2 regions of the Microbulbifer sp. ABF4_143 genome follow, and region 2 is predicted to be linked to the other one. Evidence: predicted binding sites of a transcription regulator. Region 2 holds the regulator's gene; the other holds the start of a gene.
The links. The regulator sigma-54, encoded in region 2, starts transcription at its own class of promoters, with help from an activator protein. The targets are predictions, from matches to a motif close to TGGCACANNNNTTGCNNT.
Positions count from the first base shown of each region.

Region 1 (4,208 bases), on a different contig from region 2:
CAGTGCCGGCCGGCGCCCCCACAACGACGACGCCTGTGCCGCCTGTAACCCGGATGCGGTGGAGCTGCGCGCCCGCGGTACCCTGGCCGCCGTCGCCGACGGCGTCGCCAGCGCCGAGGCCGGCGGCGAGGCGGCGCGGGCGGCGATCAGCGGCTTCCTGTCCGACTACTACAGCACGCCGGAAACCTGGCCGGTAAAACAGGCCGCGTCGCGGGTGCTGCAGTCGCTGAACAGTTGGCTCTACCGCCAGGGGGCCGGCGGGGAGATCCGCCAGGGTTGGCTCACCACCTTTTCCGCCGTCGTTTTGCAGGGGGCCAGCGCCCACCTGATCCATATCGGCGATTCGCGCATTCACCGGCTGCGCGACGGCACACTGGAATGCCTGACCCGCGATCACAGCCGCGCCCTGGGCCCCGGGCGCACCTTCCTGAGCCGCGCGCTGGGCATGGACTCCCATCTCGAGCTGGACTACCGCCGCGAGGTGTTACAAGCCGGCGATATCTACCTGATCACCAGCGACGGCGTACACGATTTTGTCCCAGCGCAAGTCATCGCGAACATACTGCGGCAAAGCGGCGACACCGCCGCCCAGACGCTTGTGGATGTGGCCCTGGCCGGCGGCTCCGATGACAACCTGAGCGCAGTGGTCTGCCGCGTGCACCGGGTCGAGCCGAGCGGCGACGACCTGCTGGAGCGCAACCGCCAACTGCCCTTTCCGCCGGACCTGCGCCCGGGGCACAAGATCGACGGCTACCTGATATTGCAGGAGCTGCACGCCAGCCCCCGCAGCCAGCTGTACCTGGCGCGGGATACCGATAGCGGCGAACTGCGCGTACTCAAAACCCCCTCGGTCAACTTCGCCGACGACCCCCTCTATATCGAGCGCTTCGTCGCCGAGGAGTGGACCGGCCGCCGGTTGGACCACCCGGGTATTGTCAGGATATTCCCGCCGCGCGCGCAGCGGCAGTTCCTCTACCACGCACTGGAATATATCGACGGCCAGAACCTGCGCCAGTGGATGCAGCTGAATCCCGAGCCGCCGGTGGAGCAGGTGCGCGAACTGATCGGCCAGCTGGTCAGCGCGCTTCGCCGGCTGCAGCGCATGGAAATAGTGCACGGCGACCTGAAGCCGGAAAACATCATGGTGGCAAAGGACGGCCGCCTGAAGCTGATCGATCTGGGCGGCGCCGACGGCGCCGGGCTGCGCGAGCGGCTGCAGCTGGGCGACGAGACACCGCCGGGCAGCAAGAACTACGCCGCGCCGGAGTATTTCTTCGGCGACACCCCCAGCCACCGCTCGGATATCTTCTCCCTGGGCGTTATCGCCTACGAGCTGCTTACCGGCCGCTACCCCTACCGCGAGCGCACCGGCCTGAGTCACTACCGACTGAAGAGCTACACCCATCTGCAATACATCAGTGTGCGCGAGCGCCGCGAGGATATTCCCGAGTGGATAGACGGCGCCCTGCGGCGGGCCTGCGCGCCGGACCCGCGCCACCGCTACCCGGCGCTGTCGGAATTCGTACACGACCTGCAGACGCCGAACCCGGAGTTCACCCGTGAAGAATTTCGGCCACTGATGGAGCGCAATCCGCTGCTGTTCTGGCAACTGGTGGCGCTGCTGTCACTGCTGTCGCACCTGCTGTATCTGCTGTAGCAGCGGCCGGTGGCCGCGATCGGTACCCGGCTTTCGGCTCTGCCATTAGCTGGCGGTGGTAGCGGCCCTGCTGCCATCAATCCCGCTTGCGGGCACCGTCGGGGGGCAGTCACCCCATCGGGCGCACCAATTTATCGCAAGCAAAACCCTGTCTATCGCCAAAATCCTGAAAAAACCGCTGATTTCACTTTGGCACAAACCTTGAATATCAATAACTACCAACACAACTTATCTCCAACCGCGGCAACGGCGCCCGGACTCTTCGGCAGAAGAGGAGGCGCCCGTGCCACTCCACCGCGCCACCTCCCCTGCCGAACAAAACAGATTGAGATGGCAGACTTATGGTTAAGCAAAAACTCATCGTTATCGGCAACGGCATGGTGGGCCACCACTTCCTCGAGCAACTGGCCGCGCGGCCGGAAAAAGCGCTGTTCGACGTCACCGTCTTCTGCGCCGAGCCAAGACCCGCCTACGACCGGGTGCATCTGTCCGAGTATTTCGCCGGCCGCTCTGCCGACGACCTGGCCATGGGCAAGATCGAACAATACAGGGACTGGGGCTTCGAGCTGCTGCTGAACGACGCCGCGGTGGCCATCGACCGGGAAAAGCAAACCGTCACCTCCGCCAGCGGTATCGAAAAAAGCTACGACCGCCTGGTACTCGCCACCGGCTCCTATCCCTTCGTGCCGCCGATTCCCGGGCATCAGCACGAAAAGTGCTTCGTCTACCGCACCATCGAGGACCTGGATGCGATCCGCGCGGCCGCCGAGGGCGGCAGTACCGGCGTCGTGGTCGGCGGCGGTCTGCTGGGACTGGAGGCGGCCAACGCCTTGCGCGAGCTGGGGCTCGAGGCCCATGTGGTGGAGTTCGCCCCGGGGCTCATGTCGGTGCAGCTGGACGCCGGCGGCTCGGAGCTGCTGAAGAACAAGATCGAGGACCTGGGTGTAACGGTGCACACCAGTACCGCCACCGAGCTGATCGAGGAGGTCGACGGCCGCCTGCGTATGCAGTTCAAAGGCGAAAGGGAACTCTTCACCGACCTGATCGTCTTCTCCGCCGGTATTCGCCCGGAGGACAAGCTCGCCAAGGCCGCCGGCCTGGCAGTCGGCGAGCGCGGCGGTATCGTCATCGACGAGTCCTGCCGCACGTCCGACGGAAATATTTTCGCCATCGGCGAGTGCGCCCTCTACGACAACCGCATCTTCGGCCTGGTGGCCCCGGGTTACACCATGGCCCGCAACACAGTCGCGCAGCTGTGCGGCGAGGACGCCCGTTTTACCGGTGCCGATATGAGCACCAAACTGAAACTGCTCGGCGTGCAGGTGGGCTCTATCGGCGACGCCCACGGCCGCAGCGAGGGCGCCGCGGCCATCACCTTCATCGACGAGCAGAGCGGCGTCTACAAGCGCATGATCACCGACGGGGAAGGCAAAAAATTACTCGGCGCGGTGCTGGTCGGCGATACCGGTGACTACGACCAGCTGCTGCAGTACCACCTGAACAATATCGATCTGCCCGAGCATCCGGAACAGCTGATACTGCCCGCCGCCGACGGCGCCGCGCCCGCCCTCGGTGCCGGCGCCCTGCCCGCCACCGCAACCATCTGTTCCTGCCACAACGTCAGCAAGGGGCAAATAGTCGACGCCGTGGCCGGCGGCTGCTGCTCCCTGGCGGAAGTGAAGGACGCAACCAAAGCCTCCACCGGCTGTGGCGGCTGCGCGGCGCTGCTGAAGAATGTCGTCGACGAGGAGCTGGCGGCACTGGGTATGGAAGTGAACAACCACCTTTGTGCGCACTTTCCATTCACCCGTCAGGAGCTGTTCCACATAGTGCAGGTGGAGGAGATCAAAACCTTCGGCGAGCTGCTGCAAAAGCACGGCAGCGGTCGCGGCTGTGAAATCTGCAAGCCGGCGGTGGCCTCGATTCTCGCCTCCCTGTGGAACGAGCACATTCTGGAGAAGCCGCACGTCGGCCTGCAGGACACCAACGACACCTTTATGGCCAATATGCAGAAAAACGGCAGCTATTCGGTGGTGCCGCGTATTCCCGGTGGCGAGATTACCCCGGACAAGCTGATCGTGCTCGGCCAGGTGGCGAAAAAATACAAGCTCTACACCAAGATCACCGGCGGCCAGCGGGTGGATCTGTTCGGCGCGCGCCTGGAGCAGCTGCCGGACATCTGGCGCGAACTGATCGACGCCGGCTTCGAGACCGGCCACGCCTACGGAAAATCCCTGCGCACGGTTAAGTCCTGCGTCGGCAGCACCTGGTGCCGCTTCGGTGTACAGGACAGCGTCAAGATGGCACTGGATATCGAGAACCGCTACAAGGGGCTGCGCTCACCGCACAAGATAAAAATGGCGGTGTCCGGCTGCACCCGGGAGTGCGCCGAGGCGCAGAGCAAGGACGTCGGCGTTATCGCCACCGAGAAGGGCTGGAACCTGTTCGTGTGCGGCAACGGCGGCATGCGCCCGCGCCACGCGGATCTCTTCGCCACCGATCTCGACGACGAAACCCTGATCAAATACATCGACCGGTTCCTGATGTTCTA
Region 1 is NZ_JBSWWT010000027.1:37,564-41,771, reverse strand. It holds gene ACXAF3_RS16725 (bifunctional protein-serine/threonine kinase/phosphatase) at 1-1,657, shown strand, start outside; gene nirB (nitrite reductase large subunit NirB) at 1,999-4,208, shown strand, end outside.
Region 1: a site for sigma-54 is predicted at 1,848-1,865, ahead of nirB (nitrite reductase large subunit NirB). Genes of this name have one in related genera too.

Region 2 (4,208 bases):
GCAGTGGGGAATGGCCACGCCGTCGCCGATGCCGGTGGAGCCTAGGCGCTCGCGGGCAATCAGCTGGTTGAAGGTGGTGTCGGCGTCGTGTTGTGGATATTGTTCGGCGATGGCCTGGGCAATATTGAGCAGCAGTTTCTTTTTGCTGCTCCCCGCCAGGTGACAGAGACTCAGGCGGGGAGAGAGTAATGCTTCCAATGTCATAGTTCAGCGGTGGTTCTGCAACTTCTCTTTGTATTTTTTCAGTTGGCGATCCAGCTTGTCCGTGACGGCGTCTATGGCCGCATACATGTCTTTGTCTTCGGAGCCGGCGCAGAGATCGTGCCCGTTGATATGGACCACGGCCTCGGCTTTCTGGATCAGTTTTTCCACCGACAGGATGACCTGGGCGGTGGTGATGTTGTCGTAGTGTCGGGAGAGTTTTTCCAGCTTGGTCTCGCAGTAATCGCGGATGGGCGGAGTTACATCGACGTGGTGACCACTAATGTTGATCTGCATGGACTTCTCCTTATCGAGAGCATCGCTTGGCGGCGCCCCCCGTTTGGGCGGCAACCCTACTAGGAAGTGCGCCAGAATGGAAGGATACACTCAAAGTTTGAGTATCGGTCGTGCAAGGGGTGCCATTGGGCGTCCATCAATTTGTGACTGGGAGTTCTTGTCTGGTCATGGATGGCGCTGTAGCGGGTCCGCTTTGCGCTTCGTATGCGATTCGGCGGGCGGCGCTGCTGCCGGGGGCCCTTTGTGGGACACGCTGTGAATACGTCCCTGTACGCTCTCCGCGGCCATCCCTGGCCGTGAAAGGTCCCGCAAACGGCCCCCGGCATCACCGCCTTCGCGTCACGTTTCGGTGAACCCTCGTCCCGAATCAAACCAGTCGCTTGCGCTCGCTGGAGGAGGGGATGCCCATGGACTCGCGGTACTTGGCCACGGTGCGCCGCGCCACCTTGATGCCCTGTTTGTCCAGTTCCTGGGTGATCTTGTTGTCGGACAGCGGCTTGCGCGGCGGCTCGGCGTCGATCAGTTTGCGGATCATCGCGCGGATGGCGGTGGAGGAGGCGTCTTCGCCGGAGTCGGTGCTGACGTGGCTGGAGAAGAAGTACTTGAGCTCGAAGACACCGCGTGGGGTCAGCATGTATTTCTGCGTGGTGACCCGGGAAACGGTGGATTCGTGCATGCCGATGGTCTCGGCAATATCCGCCAGCACCATGGGTTTCATCGCCTCGGGACCCAGCTCGAAAAAGCCCTGCTGCTTCTCGACGATACTCGATGCGACCTTGAGCAGGGTTTCGTTGCGGCTCTGCAGACTCTTCAGGAACCAGCGCGCCTCCTGCAGGTGGTCGCGCAGGAAGTTGTTATCGCGGGAGTTGTCGGCGCGCCGGATCAGCGCCGCGTAGTCGCCGTTGATGCGCAGCCTCGGGGTGGTCTCCGGATTCAGTTCCACCAGCCAGCGCTGCTCCCTGCGGCTGACGATGATGTCGGGCACCACATACTGCGGTTCCTCGCCGCCGAAGGCCTCGCCGGGATAGGGGGTCAGAGTCTGGATCAGGCGCACCACCTCCCCCAGTTGGGCCTCGTTCAGACGCGTGCGGCGGCTGAGGCTGCGGAAGTCGCGCTTGCCGAGCAGGTCCAGGTGCCGCTCGACCACCGCCTGCGCCTGCGCGAGCCAGGGGGTGCCGGCCGGCAGTTGGCGCAGCTGTAGCAGCAGGCTCTCGCGCAGGTCGCGGGCGCCGCAGCCGGCGGGCTCGAACTGCTGAATGGTCTTGAGTACGGTGAGGATTTCGTCCTCCTCCGCACCGGTCGCCGCGGCAATTTCGGCCAGTGGGGTTTCCAGGAAGCCGCTCGGCGCTATGCCGTCGATCAGGTTCTCGCCGATCAGCTTGTCGCGTTCGCTGAGGGTGGTGAGGTTGAGCTGCCACAGCAGGTGGTCCTGCAGGCTGTCGGGGGCGGCGTTGCGCTGTTCCAGGGCGAGCTCGTCGCCGTCGCCAGTGTAGCTGCCGCCGCTGTAGATATCGTCCCAGCGGGTGTCCACGGGGAGCTCGTCGGGGATGTCCTGGCTCCAGTCGCTCTCGCCGTCCGCTTCGCCGCCCTGCGGGTCGTCGTTGGCGGCGGCCTGTTCCGGGAGCTGCTCCCCGACGGACTCGGGCGCGGTGTACTCCTCGCCGTCCACCTCCAGCAGCGGGTTGCTGTCCAGCGCCGACTGGACCTCCTGCTGCAGGTCCAGTGTCGACAGCTGCAGCAGGCGGATCGCCTGTTGCAGCTGGGGCGTCATCGTCAGCTGGGTGCCGAGCTTTAGCTGGAGAGACTGCTTCATATCTGGGGACTGCAGACCAGGGTGGCGGATGATTCGTCTAAATATCCAAGACGCAGCAGACTAACCTTCTGGCCGGGTGATTACAAGCAATAAGTGTGCCGAAGTTGCAGCGGGAAATTGTGGCAGGATCTGCCGGAAGGTGATGGAGTTCCGGTCACCGCCGGGAATGGGTGACCGGAAGGGTGGAATGGCGCTAAATGGTAAATTCGTGTCCCAAATACACCTCGCGCACCTGCTGGTTGGCGAGCACTTCCGCGGGAGTGCCGGCGGCGATGATGTGGCCCTCGCTGACGATATAGGCGGTCTCGCAGATATCCAGCGTCTCGCGCACATTGTGGTCGGTGATCAGCACGCCGATACCGCGGTCGCGCAGGTGGCGGATGATCTGCTTGATATCGTTGACCGATATCGGGTCCACGCCGGCGAAGGGTTCGTCCAGCAGCACGAAGTTGGGGTCCGTGGCCAGGGCGCGGGCTATTTCCACACGGCGGCGCTCGCCGCCGGACAGGGCCATGCCGAGGCTGTTCTCGATATGGGTGATATTGAACTCCTGCAGCAGTTCCGTCGCCCGCTGCAGCCGCTCGGCGCGGGACAGGTCCTTGCGCGTCTCGAGGATGGCGAGGATGTTGTCGCGCACCGACAGGCGGCGGAAGACCGAGGCCTCCTGGGGCAGGTAGCCGATACCCTTGCGCGCGCGACCGTGCATGGACAGGCGGGTGATGTCCTCGCCGTCGATCAGCACCTGTCCGGCGTCCGCCTGCACCAGGCCGGCGATCATATAAAAACAGGTGGTCTTGCCGGCGCCGTTGGGGCCGAGCAGGCCGACCACCTGGCCGTTGGTCACGCTGACGGATACGTCCTGGACCACCTTTCGCTTCTTGTACTGTTTGGCGAGGTGTAACGCTTTCAGCGTTGGCATACTTGTGTTCCGAATTCTGTCTGTGCGGCGCTGGCGGGTTCGCCCCGCGCCTGTTGGATGCTTGGTCGTGCGCTACTGGTCCCGCTGGGTCTCGCCGCTCTGCTGGTTGCCGGTTTTCTTTTCCGGCTTCCAGATCATTTCCACGCGGCCTTCGCCGGATTGTCCGTGGGCCTGCATCTGTTCGCTGTTCAGGTCGTAGTCGATCTTCTCCGCGGTCAGGGTGTTGCCGTCGCGGTCCACATGGGCGTCGCCGGTCAGGTGCAGCTCGTCGGAGCTGACGGTGAACTCGATGCGCCGGGCCCGCGCCTTGACCGGGTTCTGGCTCTGCTGCACCTGCTGCTGGAAGTGCGCCGGCTTGCCGGTGGCGATTACGCGGCTGATCTCGCCGGCGGCGTTGCCGTGCACTTCGACGCGGTCGGCGCGGATCTGCAGCGAGCCCTGGGTGATGACCACATTGCCGCTGTAGACGGACAGGTTCTTGCCGCGGTCGGCCTGCAGGTGTTTGGCCTGCACCTTGATCGGCTGTTCGCGGTCGTCCGGCAGCGCCTGGGCCTGGGCGCCCAGGAGCAGCATGGCGGCGATGGGCGCCAGGTAGCGGCGCAGGTGGCGGCTTGGGTTACTCGGTTTCATAGCTGCTCTTAACGTCGGAGAGGATTTCCACCCGGTCTTCCTTCAGGAAGGCGCGCAGGCCTTTGCCGGTGGTGATGTTCGGGCCGGCGGTAATGGTAACAACTTTGTCCGTCTCGGCGTATTCCTCGCGGGGCTCGATGGTGATGGCCTGGGTATCCAGTCTGATGCCGCCGGGCGCCGGAAGTTCGGTGACTTTCACGTCACCGCGCAGTACGACGCGCTCGCCGTTGTTGTGGGCGACGCCGCTGCGGGACTCGGTGCGCCATTTCGGCTGGTGCTCCTGGTAGAAGAGGATGCGCGGCTCGGTCAGGTCGGCGCGGTCGCGGCGCTCGAACTGGAAGTAGGTGA
Region 2 is NZ_JBSWWT010000019.1:3,800-8,007, forward strand. It holds gene ptsN (PTS IIA-like nitrogen regulatory protein PtsN) at 1-204, opposite strand, end outside; gene hpf (ribosome hibernation-promoting factor, HPF/YfiA family) at 208-498, opposite strand; gene ACXAF3_RS14305 (RNA polymerase factor sigma-54) at 866-2,311, opposite strand; gene lptB (LPS export ABC transporter ATP-binding protein) at 2,505-3,230, opposite strand; gene lptA (lipopolysaccharide transport periplasmic protein LptA) at 3,303-3,860, opposite strand; gene lptC (LPS export ABC transporter periplasmic protein LptC) at 3,847-4,208, opposite strand, start outside.